4 regions of the Streptomyces sp. NRRL S-920 genome follow, and region 3 is predicted to be linked to each of the others. Evidence: riboswitches for the same ligand, from Rfam matches in the RefSeq annotation. Region 3 holds a riboswitch; each other region holds the start of a gene.
The links. Region 3 has a riboswitch for cyclic di-AMP ahead of IG54_RS0100370 (transglycosylase SLT domain-containing protein). Riboswitches for the same ligand answer to the same signal wherever they lie in the genome.
Positions count from the first base shown of each region.

Region 1: another riboswitch for cyclic di-AMP. It lies ahead of IG54_RS43900 (transglycosylase family protein); the one in region 3 lies ahead of IG54_RS0100370 (transglycosylase SLT domain-containing protein).
Region 2: another riboswitch for cyclic di-AMP. It lies ahead of IG54_RS0107160 (M23 family metallopeptidase); the one in region 3 lies ahead of IG54_RS0100370 (transglycosylase SLT domain-containing protein).
Region 4: another riboswitch for cyclic di-AMP. It lies ahead of IG54_RS0104260 (C40 family peptidase); the one in region 3 lies ahead of IG54_RS0100370 (transglycosylase SLT domain-containing protein).

Region 1 covers NZ_JODF01000064.1:1,041-6,488, forward strand. Annotated here, with positions in the region: gene IG54_RS0131295 (cytochrome P450 family protein) at 1-355, shown strand, start outside; gene IG54_RS0131300 (transglycosylase family protein) at 481-1,572, shown strand; cyclic di-AMP (ydaO/yuaA leader) riboswitch at 1,767-1,953, shown strand; partial or broken gene IG54_RS43900 (transglycosylase family protein) at 1,958-2,360, shown strand; partial or broken gene IG54_RS43905 (LysM peptidoglycan-binding domain-containing protein) at 2,480-2,683, shown strand; gene eno (phosphopyruvate hydratase) at 3,004-4,284, shown strand; gene IG54_RS0131315 (FtsB family cell division protein) at 4,443-4,922, shown strand; gene IG54_RS0131320 (DUF501 domain-containing protein) at 5,040-5,448, shown strand, end outside.
Region 2 covers NZ_JODF01000006.1:120,089-125,536, reverse strand. Annotated here, with positions in the region: gene IG54_RS0107165 (GntR family transcriptional regulator) at 1-399, opposite strand, end outside; gene IG54_RS0107160 (M23 family metallopeptidase) at 607-1,410, opposite strand; cyclic di-AMP (ydaO/yuaA leader) riboswitch at 1,423-1,585, opposite strand; gene IG54_RS0107155 (M16 family metallopeptidase) at 1,782-3,167, opposite strand; gene IG54_RS0107150 (M16 family metallopeptidase) at 3,164-4,516, opposite strand; gene IG54_RS0107145 (DNA gyrase/topoisomerase IV subunit A) at 4,750-5,448, shown strand, end outside.
Region 3 covers NZ_JODF01000001.1:95,208-100,655, forward strand. Annotated here, with positions in the region: gene IG54_RS41105 (PucR family transcriptional regulator) at 1-677, opposite strand, end outside; gene IG54_RS0100355 (hypothetical protein) at 1,088-1,384, shown strand; gene IG54_RS37495 (EF-hand domain-containing protein) at 1,574-2,161, shown strand; gene hppD (4-hydroxyphenylpyruvate dioxygenase) at 2,158-3,303, shown strand; gene IG54_RS0100370 (transglycosylase SLT domain-containing protein) at 3,328-4,065, opposite strand; cyclic di-AMP (ydaO/yuaA leader) riboswitch at 4,069-4,224, opposite strand; gene IG54_RS0100375 (hypothetical protein) at 4,780-5,145, shown strand; gene IG54_RS0100380 (hypothetical protein) at 5,258-5,448, shown strand, end outside.
Region 4 covers NZ_JODF01000003.1:264,626-270,073, forward strand. Annotated here, with positions in the region: gene IG54_RS0104230 (8-amino-7-oxononanoate synthase) at 1-141, shown strand, start outside; gene IG54_RS0104235 (DUF397 domain-containing protein) at 181-405, opposite strand; gene IG54_RS0104240 (helix-turn-helix domain-containing protein) at 415-1,281, opposite strand; gene IG54_RS0104245 (ATP-binding protein) at 1,556-2,008, shown strand; gene IG54_RS0104250 (LysR family transcriptional regulator) at 2,027-2,944, opposite strand; gene IG54_RS0104255 (LysE family translocator) at 3,063-3,692, shown strand; gene IG54_RS0104260 (C40 family peptidase) at 3,749-4,222, opposite strand; cyclic di-AMP (ydaO/yuaA leader) riboswitch at 4,226-4,402, opposite strand; gene IG54_RS0104265 (hypothetical protein) at 4,751-5,059, opposite strand; gene IG54_RS0104270 (ATP-dependent Clp protease proteolytic subunit) at 5,067-5,448, opposite strand, start outside.

The DNA.
Region 1 (5,448 bases), on a different contig from region 3:
CGAGGCGCTGACCGTCGGCGGGCAGCGCATCGCGGCCGGCGACCCCGTACTCGTCGTGCTCGCCGCCGCCGACCGCGACCCCGAACGCTTCGAGCGGCCCGACACCCTGGACCTCTCCCGCACCGACAACCAGCACCTCGGATACGGGCACGGCATCCACTACTGCCTCGGCGCCCCGCTCGCCCGCCTGGAGGCCCAGGCCGCCCTCGCCACCCTCCTACGGCGCCTTCCCGATCTGCGACTCGCCTCGGATCCCGCCGATTTGCGGTGGCGCGGCGGGCTGATCATGCGCGGACTGCGCACCCTGCCGGTGGAGTTCACAACCGCACAGAACCGACCGCCGAGCGAGCCATAGCTGACGGGCCGTCATAAATGTGATGTGCACGTGATCTCCGCTGCATCGACTTGTGACAAGCGTTCGACTGCGGCTACCTTCACGTCGACTCGGGCACCCGGTGCCCAAGTCGCCGCAATAGTCTCGTGAAAGGCAACCGCATGCTCTCCGGCAATGGTCGTCACCGACGCCCCCGCCAGGCCCCGGCCCTGATCGTCGCGGCGGGAGTCACCGGATCCGCCATCGCCATCCCACTCCTCGGAGCCACCGGCGCGAGCGCCGCCGAGACGGTGACGTGGGACAAGCTCGCCCAGTGCGAGAGCGGCGGCGCGTGGAGCGCCAACCCGGGGAACGGTTACTACGGAGGACTCCAGCTCTCCCAGGAGACGTGGGAGCAGTACGGCGGCCTCGACTACGCGCCGAGCGCGGACCAGGCCTCCAAGTCCCAGCAGATCGCCGTGGCCGAGAAGGTCCTCGACGCCCAAGGCCCCAAGGCCTGGCCGAGTTGCGCCCCGATCGCCGGACTCACCGACGGCGGCGCCGAGGCCGACGTGGACCCGGGCGACCCGGTCCCGCCGGAGTCCACCGACTCGACCGATTCCGGAAAGTCCCCGGACAGGGGGACGGACAAGAAGGCGGACAAGAGGAAGGGCGAGGAGGGCGGCTCGGCGGACGACGACAAGTCCTCCGACTCCGGCGAGCCGTCCGACGACACGTCAGACACCCCGGGCTCCGCCGACGACGCGAGCGCCACCCCCGGCTCCGACGGCGCCTCACGAGACAAGAATCACGACGAGTCGGGCGAGAAGGACGACAAGGACGGCAAGGGCAAGGCGGACGACTCCGGCAAGTCCGGCCGCAAGGACGGCACTTCCTCCGACGGCTCGGGCGCCTCGGACGACTCGGGCTCCGACTCCGGTGACCCGGCCGCCCCTTCCGGCGACTCCGCCCCCGGGCGCCACCGTGGCGACCGCGCGACCGAGGGCCCCGCCGCGGGCAGCGAGAGCGGCAGCGGCGGCGACCGTCCGGGACGGCACGCCTCGCGCGGCGCCGAACGTACGGAGAAGGTCGCCGACGGGACGTACACGGTCCGCTCCGGGGACAACCTCTCGGCCATCGCCGACGACCTGGACGTCAAGGGCGGTTGGCACGGCCTCTATGCCGAGAACAAGAAGACCGTCGGCGACGACCCGGACCTCATCCTCCCCGGTCAGAGCCTCGATTTGGGCGAAAAGTAGGGGTAGTTGACGAACCGTCCAGGGGGTACTTCGCGCTGAATGTCCGCATTGGTGCGAGTGAGAGATGGGTCTCAGAAGCCCTGATCGTCTTTGAAATTCCGGCGATCGCGTGACTACGGTCGTCACCGCTCGCCATTGGTGGGCCCCGCCGGTCGGTACGCCGAATCCTGCCAACGGCCGGACGGGAACAGTCGTCGCTTATAGCGCCGTAGGCAGGAGCGGGGGACCCAAGGTAAGCGCCGGGTCCGCACGTCGGCTTCCGAGAGGGAGCGGGACGTACGGGACCGGCTAGGGGTGAAGTCGCACTCGGGAGAGTGCGACCGGGCAACTTCACTGGCCCGAACCCGACAGCTCACCTCGCAGGCGTCGGTGAGGGGATCAACTCATGCTGTTTTCCAGCAAGGGCAAGCACCGCCGTCCGTCCAAGGCCACCCGTGTCGTCACGCTCGCCGGTGTCACCGGTGCCGCCGTGGCCGCCCCGCTGATGGCCGCGGGCTCCGCCTCCGCCGCCACCCCCCAGGAGTGGGACGCCGTCGCCCAGTGCGAGTCCGGCGGCAACTGGTCGATCAACACCGGCAACGGCTACCAGGGCGGTCTCCAGTTCTCGCCGTCCACCTGGGCCGCCTACGGCGGTACGAAGTACGCGCCCACCGCCGACAAGGCCTCCAAGGCCCAGCAGATCGAGATCGCCGAGAAGGTCCTCGCCGGACAGGGCAAGGGTGCCTGGCCGTCCTGCGGCGTCGGCCTCTCGGGCGCCTCGCCCAGCAGCGGCGGCGGCTCGCAGGAGCAGGCCCCGCAGCAGCAGAGCAAGCCGCAGCCGCAGCAGACGCAGCAGCAGGCCGCCCCGCAGCAGCAGGCCGCGCCGAAGCAGGCCGCCCCGAAGCCGCAGCCCGCGCCGCAGACCGAGTCGAAGAAGACCGTCGAGACCCCGACCGGCAAGAAGGTCGAGAAGGGTGACGGCGAGTACAAGGTCAAGACCGGCGACACGCTGTCCAAGATCGCCGAGGCGCACGACGTCAAGGGCGGCTGGCAGAAGGTCTACAAGCTCAACGGCGACATCATCGACGACGCCGACTTCATCTTCCCGGGCCAGCAGCTCCACCTGAGCTGACCCGTCCGCGGCCGTGCCTCGGCGGACGCACGGCCGCTTCCCCGTCCCCACGGGCTCCCCGCCCCGGTGCGCGTATCCCCCGTACGCACCGGGGCGGGGCCATGTCCGCCAACGCTCCGCCGACTGCGAACAGACCTCGCTACCGGTGAGTAGAAACACGGGCTTCCGTCCCGTTTCCCCAGTATTTGGGCCGTTGTCCGTCCCACGGGACGGGCGGTCGGCTGGCCGAAGCCTCCGGGCCGGTTAGGCTCGGGAGACGCAGGGCCGAAGCGGCCCCGCGTAATCGTGTTTACGCGTCACACTCCCAGAAGGAGATGCTCGTGCCGTCCATCGACGTCGTCGTAGCCCGGGAAATCCTGGACTCCCGAGGCAACCCCACGGTCGAGGTCGAGGTCGGCCTCGACGACGGCAGCACCGGTCGTGCCGCCGTTCCGTCCGGTGCCTCCACCGGTGCCTTCGAGGCCATCGAACTCCGCGACGGTGACCCCAACCGTTACCAGGGCAAGGGTGTCGAGAAGGCCGTCCTCGCCGTCATCGAGCAGATCGGCCCGGAGCTGGTCGGCTACGACGCCACCGAGCAGCGCCTCATCGACCAGGCGATGTTCGACCTGGACGCCACGGACAACAAGGCCTCGCTCGGCGCCAACGCCATCCTCGGCGTCTCCCTCGCCGTCGCGCACGCCGCCTCCGAGGCCAGCGACCTGCCGCTCTTCCGCTACCTCGGCGGCCCGAACGCGCACCTGCTGCCCGTCCCGATGATGAACATCCTCAACGGCGGGTCGCACGCGGACTCCAACGTCGACATCCAGGAGTTCATGATCGCGCCGATCGGCGCCGAGTCGTTCTCCGAGGCGCTGCGCTGGGGCACCGAGGTCTACCACACGCTGAAGAAGGTCCTGAAGAGCAAGGGCCTGGCCACCGGCCTCGGCGACGAGGGCGGCTTCGCCCCGAACCTCGACTCCAACCGCGCCGCCCTGGACCTCATCCTCGAGGCCATCAAGGAGGCCGGTTACGTCCCCGGCGAGCAGATCGCGCTCGCCCTCGACGTCGCCGCGTCCGAGTTCTACAAGGACGGCACCTACCAGTTCGAGGGCAAGTCCCGCACGGCCGCCGAGATGACCGAGTACTACGCGGAGCTGGTCTCCTCGTACCCGCTCGTCTCCATCGAGGACCCGCTGTTCGAGGACGACTGGGCCGGCTGGAACACCATCACCGAGAAGCTCGGCGACAAGGTGCAGCTGGTCGGTGACGACCTGTTCGTCACCAACCCGGAGCGCCTGGCCCGCGGCATCGAGGAGAACTCGGCCAACGCCCTGCTCGTCAAGGTCAACCAGATCGGTTCGCTGACCGAGACCCTGGACGCCGTCGAGATGGCCCAGCGCAACGGCTTCAAGTGCATGATGTCCCACCGCTCCGGCGAGACCGAGGACGTCACCATCGCCGACCTGGCCGTCGCCACCAACTGCGGCCAGATCAAGACCGGTGCCCCGGCCCGCTCCGAGCGCGTCGCCAAGTACAACCAGCTCCTGCGCATCGAGGAGATCCTCGACGACGCCGCGGTCTACGCCGGCCGCAGCGCCTTCCCGCGCTTCAAGGGCTGAGCCGCGCCACGGGCTGCACCGCGCCACGCGCTGAGCACGCCACGCGTTGAGCACGCTCGCGCAGCCACGTAGTTACCTACGTCCCCGCACCCGGTCCCGTACCGTGTGCGGGGACGTACGTACGTTTACGCGCCGCGCTGCTCTGGGGAGGCGGAACCATGGCCAAGGCCGGGACCAAGGACCGGTTCTCCACGGCTACCCGTCTGCGGCTGCTCGGCTCACAGACCGCCGAGCGCGTCTACCGCTCCCAGACCAAGCGCCAGGCACGCCGCTCCCGGCTCACCGGCCGCGCGGCCCTGCTCGCGCTCGTCATCTGCTCCCTGGTCGTCGCGCTCGCCTACCCGATGAGGCAGTACGTCTCCCAGCGCACCGAGATCGACGACCTGCGCCGGCAGAAGGCCGAGCAGCGGGCGGACGTCGAGAAGCTCCGCGACGAGAAGGCCCGCTGGCAGGACGACGCGTACGCGGAGCAGCGCATCCGGGACCGGCTGCACTACGTGATGCCGGGCGAGACCGGCTTCACCGTGATCGACCCCGCGGCGGCCAAGAGCCGGCGCGCGGATCAGGGGGCGGCCTCGCGCCCCTGGTACTCGAACGTCTGGGACGGCGTCGACAAGGCCGACCGCCCGGACGACTGACCGGACCCGATCCGACCTGACCGGACCCGAGCCGACCTGACCCGAACCGATCCGAACCGACCCGAACTGACCGCCGATCACCCCCCCCGCCGATCGGCCACTGATGGAAAGACAGGCATGGAAACGCCCCCGCCGACCACCCCGCGCACCGAGCCCACCGACGCCGACGTCGAGGCCTTCAAGCAGCAGCTCGGCCGTCCGCCGCGCGGACTGCGGGCCATCGCGCACCGCTGCCCCTGCGGACAGCCGGACGTCGTCGAGACGGCGCCGCGCCTCCCGGACGGGACGCCGTTCCCGACCACGTACTACCTGACGTGCCCGCGGGCCGCGTCCGCGATCGGCACCCTTGAGGCCAACGGCGTCATGAAGGAGATGTCGGAGCGGCTGGCGACCGACCCCGAGCTGGCCGCCGCCTACCGCGCGGCCCACGAGGACTACCTCGCGCGCCGCGACGCCATCGAGGTCCTTGAGGGCTTCCCGAGCGCGGGCGGGATGCCGGACCGCGTGAAGTGCCTGCACGTCCTGG
Region 2 (5,448 bases), on a different contig from region 3:
CGTCTCGTGGAACCAGCCGTCCAGCGAGCGCAGATCCTCCCCCTGACCCTTCCGCGACCGCTGCTGGCCCAGCCGGACGAGGCCGCGCAGGACCTTGAGGTGCGCGTCGGTGCGGCGCTGGGCGGCGCGGGCCGCGGCGAGGGGTTCGAGCAGGGTGCGCAGCTCCAGGAGGTCGGCGGCCTCCTGCTCCGTGGGCTCGGCGACGCAGGCGCCCGCGTGCCGCCGCGTGACGACGAAGCCCTCGGCCTCCAGGGTGCGCAGGGCCTCGCGCACAGGGACGCGCGAGACGCCGTACCGGCGCGCGAGAAGCTCCTCGGCGAGCCGACCGCCCCTTTCGTAGACACCGGAGACAATGTCGTCCCGGATGGCCGTGCATACCGAGTGCGCGGGAATGCGCATGACCGGACCTCCGCCTTAATCCCCGCGAAACGCGGTCGACCGACGCTCGTTCAGCGACTCTATTGCAGGGCATCGGATTTTCCGATGGCGGGTCGGAATCCATGGATATCTTTTGGCCAAAGGCGAACGGGCCGGGAAACGGTCGGTCCGGAAACGACGAAGGCCCCGGCTCGGGAGAGCCGGGGCCTTCGGTGAAGTGCGGGGCGGTCAGACGTTGACGCCGTGCGAGCGGAGGTACGCCACGGGGTCGATGTCCGAGCCGTACTCGGCGCCGGTGCGGGCCTCGAAGTGGAGGTGCGGGCCACTGGAGTTGCCGGTGGAGCCCGAGAGGCCTATCTGCTGGCCCGGGGTGACCGTCTGGCCGACGGTGACGCTGAGGGACGACATGTGGCCGTACTGGGTGTACGTACCGTCGTTCATCTTGATCACGACGTTGTTGCCGTAGGCGCCGCCCCAGCCCGCCTCGACGACGGTGCCGCCGCCGACGGCGTGGACCGTGGTGCCGGACGCGGCGTGGAAGTCGACGCCCGTGTGGCTGCCGGAGGACCACATGGCGCCACCGGTCTGGTAGCCCGTGGAGACGTACGAGCCGGCGATCGGGGAGACGTAGGTGTTCAGGCGCTTGCGCTCGGCCTCGCGGGCGGCGCGCTCCTTGGCCTCGCGCTCCTTCTTGGCCTTCACCTTGGCCTCGGCCTCGGCCTTGCGCTTGTCCTCCGCGGCCTTCTTCTTGGCGGCCGCTTCGGCCAGCTTGGCGGCGGCCGCGTCGTCGGCGGCCTGCCGCTGGGCGGCGGCCTGCGCGTCGATCGTCTCGGCGAGTGAACCGCCGACGGATATCGCCTGGGTGAGCCCGGTGTGCTCGACGGCCGCGTCGTCGGCGGCGGCGAGCGCGGGAGCGGCCATGCCTCCGATGACGCCGGTGGTGGTGAGCGCGGCGACGCCCGCGACGTTCGCAGTGGTGCGGGTGAGGCGGCTGGGACGACGGTGCTTCCCGGTGGCACGGGTGAACGCCATGAAGCGGCTGATCCTTTCCTTCCTTCTCGCCTACCGGGTTAGCTGACGGGTTCGGAGCAGGAAGGTCTCCTACGAGTCCCTCGCCTGACGGCAAGGTGCCCGATTCACCCCAGGGGACATGTGGGTCCCCGGCTCCCCTGGCTCGCGCCGTACGGGGACTCGGCGATGACTGTCCGGTGCCGCGGGTGCGACGTACTGCGTGACGAACAGACGGACTGACGCTAAACGTGCCCTCTGTCAATCGACAAACAGAACGCGACTTTTGTAGCGCACGCCACACGGCAGACAGGCAACCTCCATATGAATTCGGACATATGAGAACCCCGGCGGCCGAAAAGGTCGCCGGGGTCCCGATATGTCCTGCCTGTCACTCAGCCCGTGACCACACTCACTTCGCCGATGCCGAGCGCCTTGACGGGCTCCTCGATCCGTGCGGCGTCCCCGACGAGGACCGTCACCAAGTGGTCCTCCGGGAAGGCGCTCACGACGGCCGCGGTGGCCTCCACGGTGCCGGTCGCCGCCAACTGCCGGTAGAGCTGCGCCTGGAAGTCGTCCGGGAGGTTCTGCTCGACCTGGTCGGCCAGCGTGGCGGCCACGGAGGCGGCCATCTCGAACTTGAGCGGGGCCACACCCACCAGGTTCTGCACCGCCACGTCGCGCTCGGCGTCGGTCAGGCCCTCCGCGGCGAGCGTGCGCAGGACCTTCCAGAGGTCGTCGAGCGCGGGCCCCGTGGACTCCGTGTCCACCGATCCGCTGATGGCGAGCATCGCGGCGCCCGTGCCGTCCGGGGCGGAGCGCAGGACCTGGCTGAACGCCCGTACGCCGTAGGTGTATCCCTTCTCCTCGCGCAGGACGCGGTCCAGACGGGAGGTGAGGGTGCCGCCCAGGCAGTACGTGCCGAGGACCTGGGCGGGCCAGACCCTGTCGTGCCGGTCCGGCCCGATGCGGCCGATGAGGAGCTGCGTCTGGACGGCTCCGGGGCGGTCCACGATGACGACGCGGCCCGTGTCGTCGGCGGTGATCGGCGGCATCGGGCGGGCCTCGGCGGTGCCACCCGTCCAGGTGCCCACGGTGTCCGCGAGGACGGCGTCCGGGTCGGTGCCCGCGAGGTCGCCGACGACCACCAGGGTGGCCGTGGCGGGGCGGACGTGCTTCTCGTAGAAGGCGCGCACCGCGGCCGAGTCGATGGCCGCGACCGTCTCCTCGCTGCCCTGGCGGGGGCGGGACATGCGCGAGGTCGCCGGGAACAGCTGCCTGGACAGCTCCTTGGCGGCGCGGCGCGCGGGGTTGGCGGCCTCGTGCGGGATCTCGTCCAGGCGGTTGCGTACGAGGCGCTCGATCTCGCTGTCCGCGAAGGCGGGGGCGCGCAGGGCGTCGGAGAGCAGGCCGAGCGCCTTCGGGAGGCGGGAGACCGGGACTTCGAGGGAGACCCGGACGCCGGGGTGGTCGGCGTGCGCGTCCATCGTGGCGCCGCAGCGGTCCAGCTCGGCGGCGAACTCCTCCGCGGAGTGCTTGTCGGTGCCTTCGTTGAAGGCCCTCGCCATGATGGTGGCGACGCCGTCGAGGCCCTCCGGCTCGGCGTCCAAAGGCGCCTCGAGGTTGACCTCGACGGCGACGACCTGCTGGCCGGGGCGGTCGCAGCGCAGCACCGTGAGGCCGTTGGCCAGGGTGGAGCGCTCGGGGGCGGGGAAGGCCCACGGCTTGGCCTGGCCGGCCTGGGGCTGCGGGTGGAACTGCATCGTCGCGGCCTCGCTCACTTCGCCGCCTCCTCTTCCTCGTCGGTCTCGTCGGCGCCGTCGGTGGCCGTCACGGGCTCGTACACGAGGACCGCGCGGTTGTCGGGACGCAGGCGGGCCTTGGCGACCTCCTGGACCTCCTCCGCGGTGACGTCCAGGACGCGCTGGACGGCGGTGAGGGCGAGCTGCGGGTCGCCGAACAGGACCGCGTACCGGCAGAGTTCGTCCGCGCGGCCCGCGACCGTGCCGAGCCGGTCGAGCCACTCGCGCTCCAGCTGCGCCTGGGCGCGTTCCATCTCCTCCGGAGTGGGGCCCTCCGCGGCGAACCGGGCGAGTTCCTCGTCGACGGCGGCCTCGATGACCGGGACCTCGACATCGCCGGAGGTCTTCACGTCCAGCCAGCCGAGCGAGGGGGCGCCCGCGAGACGGAGCAGACCGAAACCGGCCGCGACGGCGGTACGGTCGCGGCGCACGAGCCGGTTGTAGAGCCGGGAGGAGTCGCCGCTGCCGAGGACGGTCAGCGCCAGGTCGGCCGCGTCGCACGCGCGCGTGCCGTCCTCGGGGAGGCGGTAGGCGGCCATCAGGGCGCGCGCCGGGACGTCCTCCTCGACGACCTCGCGCAGCTCCTCGCCGATGCGCTCCGGGAGGGAGCCGTCCCGCGGGGGCTGCTTGCCGTCGTGCGAGGGGATCGACCCGAAGTACTTCTCGACCCAGGCGAGCGTCTGCTCCGGGTCGATGTCGCCGACGACCGAAAGCACCGCGTTGTTCGGCGCGTAGTACGTGCGGAAGAACGCGCGGGCGTCCTCCAGGGTGGCCGCGTCCAGGTCGGCCATGGAGCCGATCGGCGTGTGGTGGTAGGGGTGACCCTCCGGATACGAGAGCGCGGTCAGCTTCTCGAAGGCGGTGCCGTACGGGACGTTGTCGTAGCGCTGGCGGCGTTCGTTCTTGACGACGTCGCGCTGGTTCTCCATGGACTCCTCGTCGAGCGCGGAGAGCAGCGAGCCCATCCGGTCGGCCTCGAGCCACAGGGCCAGCTCCAACTGGTGGGCGGGCATCGTCTCGAAGTAGTTGGTGCGCTCGAAGCTCGTCGTGCCGTTGAGCGAGCCGCCCGCGCCCTGGACCAACTCGAAGTGGCCGTTGCCGGGCACCTGCTTCGATCCCTGGAACATCAGGTGTTCGAAGAGGTGAGCGAGGCCGGTTCGCCCCTTGACCTCGTGGCGGGAGCCGACGTCGTACCAGAGGCAGACCGCGGCGACCGGGGTCAGGTGGTCCTCGGAGAGCACCACGCGCAGGCCATTGGCCAGCCGGTGCTCGGTCGCTGTCAGGCCGCCGGAACCGGCCTCGGCTGTGGCCGTGTGACCCATGGGCATGTACGTCCCTTCGATCGCTGGATCGTCGTGATCATCGCTGGGTTCAGAACAATTGCTGCCAGTCCTGCCACTGTATGCAAGCGTGCGGACACCTGACGAAGTTCCCGGTCCGCCCTCGGCGTAGTCAGGAGTGGAGCCGCCGACGCACGGGTCGTGGTCGGCGTTGTCAGTGGGACAGTCCACAATGGTCGGCGTCAGAACCCGCACTTGTTGGTGAAGGAGCCGCAGCAGCGATGGCCCGCCGCAGCACGAAGACCCCGCCGCCCGACGACTCGTTCGAGGAGAAGATCCTCGACATCGACGTCGTCGACGAGATGCAGGGCTCCTTCCTCGAGTACGCGTATTCGGTCATCTACTCCCGGGCCCTGCCTGATGCCCGCGACGGCATGAAGCCGGTGCACCGCAGGATCGTCTATCAGATGAACGAGATGGGCCTGCGCCCCGACCGCGGCTATGTGAAGTGCGCCCGCGTCGTCGGCGAGGTCATGGGTAAGTTGCACCCCCACGGCGACGCGTCGATCTACGACGCGCTGGTGCGCATGGCCCAGCCCTTCTCGATGCGCCTCCCCCTGGTGGACGGCCACGGCAACTTCGGCTCGCTCGGCAACGACGACCCGCCGGCCGCCATGCGGTACACCGAGTGCAAGATGGCCGACGCCACCTCCCTGATGACGGAGTCGATCGACGAGAACACCGTCGACTTCGAGCCGAACTACGACGGCCAGGAGATGGAGCCGTCCGCCCTCCCGGCGGCGTACCCGAACCTCCTGGTCAACGGCGCGTCGGGCATCGCGGTAGGCATGGCGACGAACATGCCGCCGCACAACCTCGGCGAGGTCATCGCCGCGGCCCGCCATCTCATCAAGCACCCGGGGGCCGACCTCGAGACGCTGATGAAGTTCGTCCCGGGCCCCGACCTGCCCACGGGTGGC
Region 3 (5,448 bases):
CGCACCGCGACGGCCACCCGTGGCAGGGCGGTCTCCCCCTCCTCGATCGTGGCCGGGGCGATGTGTACCGGTCGGTCACTGCGGTACAGCTCGCTGAAGACGCCCCGGCTCTCCAGGATCCGCAGGTATCCGTCGGGTACGCGGCGGGCCAGGATCGTGGCGACGCGCGACTGGTCCGCCTCGTCCTGACGCCCGGAGAAGGCCAGGATGCGTTGGCGGCGGTCCTCGATCGTGATCGGTGCGTCCAGCAGGGTCGCGACGGCATTGGCCAGCGCGAACAGGTCACCGGAAGGCACCCCTCCCAGCGACTCCACGCCGGGGTCCCCGAGGTCCCCCTCGGTGAGCAGCGTCCGCAGAAGCTCTGTCAGCTGCGACCACGACGCGCCCTGCGTCAAGGAAATGAGGGCCACCCCCGAGGCCGCCGACGCCGCGGCAAGCACCTCGTCCCGCTCGACCGGCCCCCGCACGACCAAGGCTGCCGCGCCGTGCTCGCCCAGCTCGCGTAGGAGCCTCGCGACCTCCTCCGTCCCATAGACACCGACGCCCAGCACGATGGCGCGTGGCGGGAACGCGACCTCATCGCCCGGGTCGTGGATGACAACACCACCCACCGCGTCGGTCAGCTCGGGGCTCCCGTGCACAAGATCGAGCAGGGCAGGGCTGAAGTCCTCAAGCACACGGACAAGGCTGGTACGAAGATTCAACGGCAGGTCCCTGATCACCACCTCAGGCTAAGACGGCGACTGTCACCCGGGTTCGTGTGGCTGAACGAGTTCGGAGGCTGGAATCGTCGTCTCATACGAGAATGCGGGCGGACTCCGGCTTCTGCCGGTGCCCGCGTGCCCCTAGGCGCCTGCTCCATCCACTGAGCTACGGGGTCTGGCCTGCGTAAACGAAGCTTCCACCCGCGCCGAGCGCGACCGCGCCGTCCCCGCTGCCTTCCAGTGCTTCCGGCGAACCCCGAGGGACCGCGCGCGGCGGCCACGCTGCTCGTGATCGCTGACCAGCAGCGCCCCAACTGGGCGAGGAGGGCGGTACGTTCGTCGACGCGATTGCAAGCACGATGAGCGCGAGGGGCAATATGTCGATGGGCAGCATGTCGATGGGCGACCGTGTCGTGACCGTACTGGGCGAGTTGTTGACAACGACCGTATGCATGGCGTTGGACAAGAACTACGTCCGCGGCTTCGACGAGGCGTCCAGCGCCTGCGTGGGGGTGTTGGCGGAGGCCAGCGACGGACTGGTGGCAAAGATGGCGTCCGGGGTCAAGCTGTCCCCGCAGGAGCAGGCACTGTACGCGCGGCTGTCCGAAGTGAAGGCCGAGATGGAAAAACGTCTGGAGGCTTCCTACGAGCCGCCGTCCGCGAAGCTCAACTTGCCCTAGCCGCCCGGCGTTATACGCCGGTGGTCAGGTAGCGATGTGCTGGCGGGCGGGGGCCCGGCCCCGCGGACCCGTAGTGCGGGGGATGAGCCGAGCAACTCCAATGCACTAGCAGAGGGCGACGCGCGCGGCGTCACTGGCGAGCATCGAACATGTCGGCATTCACCGGCCTCCGCCATGGTCAATCCCCCCATGGTCAACCCCTCCATGGTCAACCCCTCCATGGTCAACGGAAGGCACCCTGCGATGAACGGCAACGCCCACGAGCGCACCCGGGCCCGGTTCGACATGCTTGACGCGAACGGCGACGGCCGGCTGCAACGACAGGACTTCGCGCTGCTGGCCGATCGCGTGATCGCCAGCCAGGACGAGCCCCTCGACTCGGCGAAGGCACAGCAGGCCCGCTCGGCACACGAAACGTACTGGCAGGGCCTGCTCGACCATGCGGACACGAACGGCGACGGGATCGTGAGCTTCGAGGAGTACGCGGCCGCCGTGCGGGACAGCGGCGCGCAGGACCGGTTCATCCGGCCTTACGCCCGGGCGATGGTGAACCTGTGCGACCGCGACGACGACGGCCGGGTCGAGCGTGCCGACTACCTGGCGTACATGGCCGCCGTGGGGTTCGCCCCGGACCGCGCCGCGTCGATGTTCGACCAGCTCGACCAGGCCGGCGACGGAAACATCAGCGCCGACGCGTGGGCGGAGGTCATCTGCCGGTACTACGGCAGCCCGGCCGAGGACGCCGTGGCCGACCAACTCATCGGCTCGCCCGCGTGAGCAGTCGGGCGATCGGCTCGACGGCGTCCGCGGCAGGCACGCGGACGCCGTTCGTCATCGAGGGCTTCGACTCGGTCGGCTTCGCGGTCGGCAACGCGTTCCAGAGCGCACACTTCCTGGTGACCGCGTTCGGGATGACGCCGGTCGCCTACCGCGGCCCGGAAACCGGGAGCCGCGACGAGTGCTCGTACGTCCTGCGCGCCGGCGCCACACGGTTCGTGGTCACAGGTCCGACGCGGTCGCGCACCGCGCTCGGCGAGCACGTCGCCGAACACGGCGACTCGGTGTTCGACGTAGGGATCCGGGTCTCGAACGTCGAGGCCGCCTTCCGGCACGCGGTCGCCGCCGGGGCGAGCGGCCTCGATGAGCCGCACGAACTGCGAGACGCGGACGGTGCGGTCCGGCTGGCGAGCTTCGCGGCCTACGGCCCGGTCCGGCACACCTTCGTCGACCGGTCGGCGTACCGCGCCGCCTATCTCCCCGGCTACCAACCGTGCCCGCACACGTTTCCCCAACCGCCCCCCGTACCGTATTTCACGGCGATCGACCACTGCGTCGCCGCCGTCGAAGCGGGCCGGATGGACGAATGGGTCGACTTCTACCAGCGTGTCCTCGGCGGCGAACTGCTGGCGGAGTTCATCGACGGGGAGATCTCCACGCGGTACTCGGCGCTGCGTTCGAAGGTGGTCGCCGACAGGTCGCGCCGGGTCAGGTTCCCCGTCGTCGAACCCGCGCCGTCGGAGCGCGCCAGCCAGGTCGAGGAGTTCCTGCGCTTCCACGGCGGCCCGGGGGTACAGCACGTGGCACTCGCGACCGGCGACATCCTGCGCGCCGTGGACGGCATGCGCGCGGCCGGAGTTCAGTTCCTGCCGGCCCCGGCCGCGTACTACGAGGACCCGGGCCTGCTCGCCCGCATGGGCCCGATCAGCTCGCCGATCAGCGAGCTGCGTGACCGCGGGGTCCTGGTCGACCAGGACGAGAACGGCCACCTCCTGCAAATCCTCACCAAGCCCGTGCAGGACCGGCCGACCGGCTTCTTCGAGCTGATCGAGCGGCACGGCTCGGAAGGCTTCGGGGTCGGCAACTTCGCCGCCCTCTTCCACGCCATCGAACGGGAGCAGGACCGACGCGGCAACCTGTGAGCCGCCGAGGCCTGGCGCCGAGGCCTAGTACGGACCGTTCACATTGTCGATCGAGCCGTAGCGGTCGGCCGCGTAGTTGCAGGCGGCCGTGATGTTGGCGACGGGGTCGTAGCTGTCCAGCGACGTGCCCGGGACGTGGTACGCGGCGAACGTGGGGGCGATGACCTGGAGGAGCCCCTTGGACGGGGTGCCGGCGACCGCGTTGGAGTCCCAGTTGTTGATGGCCAGCGGGTTGCCGGAGGACTCGCGCATGACGTTGCGGTGGATGCCCTCGTAGGAACCGGGTATGCCGTGCTGGGCCATGATGTCGAGCGACTCCCTGATCCAGCCGTCGAGGTTGTTGGCGTAGGTCTTCTTCGCCGGGGCGGCGGCAGGCACGGCCGCACGCTCGGAGCGGTCCGCCCGCTCGGCGGACGCGGGGGAGGCGTCCGTCTTCTTCGCGGGCTCCGCCGCGCCCTTCGCGCCGAGCGTGAGCTTGAGGCCGGGGTGGATCAGCTTCGGGTCGCCGCCGAGGACGCCGCGATTGTCCTCGTACAGCTTCTTCCAGCCACCGCTCACGGAGTGCTCCCGGGCGATCTTGGAGAGGGAGTCGCCCGCGACGACGACGTACGTGCTCGCGTCCGCGGCCGGCTTAGGGGCCGCGCCGGCGCTCGTCGCGCCCAGCACCGGCAGGACGAGGACGGCTCCACCCGTTCCCGCGGCGGCGATACCGCGGTTGAGCGATCTGGACTTCGGACGGCGGTGCTTTCCCTTTGCGGGCATGAAAAAGTTCCTCTCCGTCGCCTGCGAGGTGAGCTGTCGGGTTTGGACGGGAGCTGTCCCGGCGCATTTGAACGCGCCTTCACCCCGAGCCGTTCCGGAAACCGGATCGGCGGCTTACCTGGGTCCCCCGCTCCTGCCGTGGGTGAGTGAGTGGAAGGGTTTCCGGGCAGCGGCAGGATTCGGCGTTCCGCCCGGATTGACGGTGACATTAAGCGAGAAAGGCGGGACGGAACAAGGCGGGAATTCACACAGGCGAATACGGAGAGTCGTCCTGGGGAGTCAGAACTCCTCGCTCTTTCTGATCAACAAAGCCAACTCGCTTTGCGGGGAACGGAAATGCGCGCGGTGGCCCTAATGATCACGGCTGTCGGCGTGACCCATTTCACTGAATGGGGAGGGGGGAATTCGGGGCTATCGTGATTTCCGCTGCAAAGAAGGACATATCGCACCCCCTGTCTCCGTGGGCATGCCACTCCAAGGGGACCTGTGACCCCACCAGGCCCTGATCGTTGTAGGGGTGCTCGGAGCGCCCCCGCTTCGTCCGAGGAGGAGAGCCTTTCCGCTCCTTGCCCCCAGCCCCCGCCAGGCACAATCGAGTTGGCTGCCCCTTGGATACGACCAGCCCGCACGAACCCCCCGCCGTGTCCGCCACCGCGGAGGCACGCGGCGACCGTCGAACGGCTGCGCCACGACCCGCTCGCCCCGGGCAACCCGATGGTCGACGCCAGCACCCCCAGCCAGTACTCCTCGCCCTGGACGGTGCTCCTCGGCGCGTCGGCCAAGCTGACGGGGCTCGGACCGTTCACCCTGCTCCGCGTCGCGGCACTGGCCTCGCTCACCCTGCTCGGCACAGGCGTCTGGCAGTTCACGCGCACGTTCACCAGGCATCGCTCGGCGCCCGCGCTGGCCCTTCTGTGTCTGCTGCTCCTGTGGGGCCCTCTGCGGACTCACCGGGACCGGCGGGATCCGCTCGTCGTCTTCTTCGCTCTCGGCGCGATGGTGGTTGCGGCAGGGGCCGCGAGCGGGCACTGGTGGTCGAGAACGGCCCTCGATTCGCGCGCGTCAGCTGCGCCGGGGTGACCTGGACAGTGCTGCTTTTCGGGGCCTGGACGCAAACGGGAGCACTCGGGTATGTCGTTCGTGCGGACGCGCTGCCCGAAGCGATCGAGCGCAGAACTATTTCGCTTCGCGCATGGTGCCCGCGTACGGGCCATACACCGTGGCCACCGGATACCCGGACTTCTTTCTGCCCGAGGAACGGCAGCGCAGGAAGACGGTCGAGCGCTACTTCGCTCCCGGCGCCGATCGCGAGGACCGCGTCGACGCGCTGCTCCGCTATCACGCCAAGTGGATTATCCAGACGAGGGGCGAGGGCGGACGGCC
Region 4 (5,448 bases), on a different contig from region 3:
GCGGGCCTGGCGGTGGGCTGCTTCAGGCCGCCATCGGTGCCGGACGGGATTTCGAGGCTGCGGCTGACCGCCCGCGCGGATCTCACCGGCCCACAGATCGCCGATGCCGTACGAGTGATCAGCCGCGCCGCGCCCCGATGAGACGGCCGACGGTCCGGCCCGCGCGGGGCCGGACCGCGCTCACCGGAGGCTGTCGACGAACGTCTCCCAGGGACCGGGGGAGAACAGCAGGGCGGGCCCCGCGGTGCTCTTCGAGTCGCGCACGGCCAGCAGGCCGCTCAGCGTGCCGGAGTCGAGCGTGGCTGTCTCGACACAGTTGTTCATTCCATTGCTGCGGCTGCTGCGCTGCCACCGCGCGCCCTGAAGGGTGGTGCTTGAAGGTACGTACCGAGGCATTGCGGTCATGGTGCCTCCTTACGCGCCGTCGTATAGCCCGGCGATGAATTCCTTTGAGTCCTCGGGGGAAAGCGCCTGTTCCTGAAGGGAGTTGAAGGCCTCCGTGTACGCCTGGAGGTCTTCTTTCCGTTCCAGGTAGAGGCTACTCGTCAAGTGGTCGAGAACAACCACATCCAGATCAGCAATGTTCCGAAAAGAGAACATAACGAAAGACCCGATGAGACCCACATGCTCTCCGGAGGCGAACGGCAGCACCTGAAGTCGCACCTGCGGCAACATCGCCACCTCCTGTAACCGTGCGAGCTGCCGCGCGAGGACTCCGGGACCGCCCACGGGTCGGCGCAAAACCGCCTCGTCCAGGACCACGCTCAGCCGCAGCGGCGGGTCCGCGCGCAGCACGTCCTGCCGGGCCAGGCGCACCTCCACCAGCGAGTCGACCTCCTTCTCGGAGAGCCCGCCGAGCGCGGCCCGGGTCACCGCGCGCGCGTACTCGGGGGTCTGGAGGAGGCCGGGGACCACCGAGGTCTCCAGGGTGCGCATCCAGCCGGCCTGCGCCTCCAGGCTGATGAAGTCGCGGTAGGCGGCGGGCAGCAGGTCACGGTAGGCCTTCCACCAGTGGTGACGCCCCGCGGTGCCGGTCTCGTCGGTCCCGGCCAACGCCACGAGCAGCTCGCTGAGGTGGGGGTCCCGCACCTCGTACGCGTCGAGCAGGAGGCGTACATCCGTGGCCTTCACGCCGCTGCGGCCGGTCTCGATCCGGCTCACCTTCGACTGGTGCCAGCCCACCTTCGCGGCGGCCTGGCTGCTGGTGAGGCCCGCGAGGCCGCGCAGCGCGCGCAGTTCGGCGCCGAGTCGGCGGCGGCGCACCGCGGGGCCGTGCTGCATGTCCGTCTCCTTCCGGACCGAGCCGTCGGGCGTCCCGGCGGCGGAGCGGGGGACAAAGGCGACAGTAGAGGAAGTGCCGCCCCTACGCCCAAATACGGTCGGCCGTAGCAGAGTTCACCGCTTCGAGCGACAGATATATGCACATCTCGGTGGATCGCCACCCGTGACCGGTTAAGGAGTGGGACGCTGGCCTGAAGCACCAGTCCGGGGCCGTCCTCGGGTCATCCGCTACGAGTTCGGAGACCGGCCCCGGTGGGAAAGGGACAGCGTCGCCATGGCAGATCACCAGGAAGCATCCGTCACTCTGCCGAGCGATCCCGCCTCGGTCTGCGCCGCCCGGAAATACGTGGCGAACGTCCTCATGGAATGGGGCCTGCCCGGTGACGCCGAGGTGGGGGACACCATCAGACTCATCGTCTCCGAGCTGGCCACGAACGCCGTGCAGCACACCCGCGGGCAGTCGCCCACCTTCACCGTGGACGTCGAGCTTGACCGGGACGAGCAGCTGCGGATCGGCGTCACCGACAGCCACCCGCGCTATCCGAAGCGGCTTCCGGCCGCCGTCCAGCAGGACAACGGCCGCGGCATGGTCATCGTCCGCTGGCTCACCGCCGAGTGCGGCGGCAGGCTCTCGGTCAGCCCCACCGAGGAGGGCGGCAAGACCGTGTGGATCGCCCTGCCCTGGACGGTCCCCGTCCAGCACCGGCACCGCGACCCGGCGCGCTGAGCGCGGGACGTCCCCGGCTCAGTTCGGACTCGCCGAGCGCCCGAACGCCCCGCGCAGCAGCGCCCGGAAGGAGTCCGCCGCCGCGTTCGACTCCTCGGCGCGGTAGCTGACGGAGATGGTCCGCCGCAGGTCACCGGGGTCGAGGAGCCGCATACCGACGGGCGTCGACGCGGTGCGCGCCACCATCTCGGGCACCACGGCGACCCCGAGCCCCGCGCTGACCAGGGCGCAGACCAGGACGTAGCCCGGCGTGCCGACGACCACGGAGGGGGTCGCACCGGCCCGCGCGAGAGCCCGCTCCACGGCATGCCGCGGCGGGTGGTCGGGCGCCATGCTGATCAGTGGCTGCCCGGCCAGCTCGGCCGGCGGCAGCCGGGACGTCCCGCTCGTCAGGGCGTGCCCCGGCTGGGTCACCAGGACCAGCTCCTCCACCAGGACCGGCTCGGCCGACACCCCGGAGGGCAGCGGCAAGGGGTCGGCGGGCTCGTAGGTGTGGGTGAGGGCCAGGTCGATCTCGCCCGCCGCCACGGCCGCCACACCGAAGGGCGGTTCGTGGTCGGTCACCGTCAGCTCCACCTCCGGATGGGCCCTGCGGAAAGCCGTCAGGACGGGCGGCAGCAGATGGATGCCCGCGGTCTGGAAGGTGCCCACGCGCAGCCGGCCCCCGGAGAGCCCGGCGAACCGCGCCAGTTCGTGCCGGGCCCGCTCCATCTCGTCGAGCACCCGGCGGGCATGGCCCACGAGAAGCTCACCCGCGCCGGTCAGCCTGGCCCCGCGGTGGTGGCGTACGAGAAGGGCGGCGCCCGCCTCCCGCTCCAGCTTGGCCAGCTGCTGGGAGAGCGCGGGCACGGTGTAGCCGAGGCGCTCGGCGGCCCGGGTGATCGAACCGGCCTCGGAGACTGCGACGAGCGCGGCGAGCCGTGTGGGGTCATACATGGGAACCGCCCTCCGTGCGACGCGCGCCTCGCCGGGCCGCGGGCTAAACGTCTGCTTAAGGCAGACCCAGGATATTGCACATACCCGCTGAAGGCCTCCGCCCGGCAGGCTGGGCGGCATGGACGCACAACTGGTCGCCTTCACCGGGGTCGCCGCGGGCATGGTTGCCGTGCCGGGCGCCGACTTCACCGTCGTCGTACGCAACGCCCTCGTCTCCCGGCGGGCCGGGGTCGCCTGTGCGATCGGCATCGCCGCCGGGCTTCTCGTGCACACGGCGCTGGCGGTCGCGGGGGTCGCGGCGGTGCTCGCGGCCGTGCCCGCGCTCTTCAAGGCGCTTCAAGTCGCCGGCGGGGTCTACGTGCTGTACCTGGCTGTCCGCGCGCTGCGCTCCGCGGCGCGGGCGGGCACCGTGCCGGGCGGCGAGCCGGGCGGTGAGCCGGTGGTGCGGGGCGGAGGTCTGCGCGAGGGCTTCCTCACCAACGCCCTGAACCCGAAGGCGTCCATCACGTTCCTCGGCGTGCTGCCGCAGTTCGTGCCCGAGGGCAGCCCCGCGATGCCCAGGACCCTGCTGCTCGCGGCCATCATCGTGGCGTTCGCCCTGCTGTGGTTCCCGGTCGTGGCGCTCCTGGTGGACCGCCTCGGCGGCCGGCTGCGCGGGCCGCGCGCCGCCCGCACCGCCGAAGCCCTCACCGGCGGCGCGCTCGGCGCGTTGGGTGTGGTGCTCGTCCTCGAACCGCTCCTGGCGTGACGCCGCACGGCCCCTCGGGGAGCGGCCGTGCGGCGTGCGGGGCGCGGCGAGCCGGATCAGCGGACGCGGCCGTACCAGACGCTCTTGGTCCAGATCTTCTCCAGGCGCACTACGGCCCCCTTCTTCGGCGAGTGCCAGATACGGCCGTTACCCGCGTAGATACCGACGTGGTAGACGTTGCGGCCCGAGTGGAAGAACACGAGGTCGCCGTGGGTCCGCTGGGACTTGGCGATGTGCCGGGTCTTGTTGTACTGCGCGGCGGCGGTGCGCGGCAGCTTCTTGCCCGTGCGCTTGAACGAGTACAGCGTCAGGCCCGAGCAGTCGAACCGGTTGGGCCCCGCGGCCCCGTAGCGGTACGGGGAGCCCTTCTTGGACGCCGCGATCTTGAGCGCCTTCGTCCCGTGGGTGGCTGCCTCGGCTTCCGACGTGAGCCCGGGGGCCACGATGGTGCCGCCTACGACGGCGAGCGTGAGAGCCGATGCGGCACCCGTCCTGCCGAGCAGCGACGGAACGTGATTCAGCGCGGTCATGCGTAACCCTTCGTCAGCCGCCTGTGAAGGATGACCTGTCGGGTTCGGGCAGGCGAAGATGCCCGGCCGCGTCGTGCTCTGCGGCTTCACCCCAAGGGCGTCGTCCGGACTTTCCGGACGGGCCCGCCGTGCTTGGGTCCTCCACTCCTGCCGGTGCACCGATGTCGACCGGTCATCCGGGTGGCGGCAGGACTCGGCGTCCGCCCGGATCGCCCCGCCGCTGTGGCGGAGGCTTGTCGTCGGAAGGGATCTTGACCCGAAAACGACTCGAAAACCGAGTCGAAACGGCGTTTTGTGAGGCTACTCACGACTGACCTGTTCGGGTGGACACTGCTGAATTCGACCCGAGCGCGCCTGGTCTGAGGATGGCTCGACCAGCACCGGAACGGTTCATTCCGCCCGCTTCGTGCGCGTCCTGTGCAACTCTCGGCCGCGTGATGACGGGCCACCGGATACGCCAAGTGGGGTAGCCCGACTGGTCCGTTTCAAAACGGACCCGGACGTTCCGAGAGGGCGGAGCGCGTCCGCTCACGGGCGTGTCGGGGGCGGCACGCCGACGCGACCGGTCCGCCGCTCACCGTCCAGGACGCGCAACGCGCGGGCGAGCGTGGCGGCGTGCACCTCGCTCTCGCCCCGCTGGTGCATGAGGGTCAGCGCGTCCCGCAGGGCGGTCGCCCGGCCGACCAGCGCCTGGGCGGCGCGCAGCCCGCCGTAGGTGTGCTCGGCGCGGGCGGGGTTGATCCGGCCGACCAGATCGACGACTTCGAGGTAGCGGTCGATCAACTCCGCCTCGGCGTGGGTCAGTGCGGGCAGCGGCGGCAGTTCGGGTGGCAGCATCCGCGCGTCACCTCGCCCCGCGCGCGTGGAGCGAGGTCTTGCGGCTCGGGATGATCCGGTCCACGAGGCCGTACTCGACCGCGGCGGGCGCGTCGAAGATCTTGTCCCGCTCGATGTCCGCGGTGATCCGCTCCTGGCTCTGGCCCGTGTGCCGTACGAGGAGTTCCGTCAGGAGCCGCCGGGTCCGCAGGATCTCGTCGGCCTGGATCGCCAGGTCGCTTGCCTGGCCCCGCATCGGCTCGGAGACGGCGGGCTGGTGGATCAGCACGCGCGCTCCGGGCAGCGCGTGCCGCTTGCCCGGTGTGCCCGCCGCCAGCAGCACGGCGGCGGCCGACGCCGCCTGCCCCAGACATGTCGTCTCCACATCGCAGCTGACGAACCGCATCGTG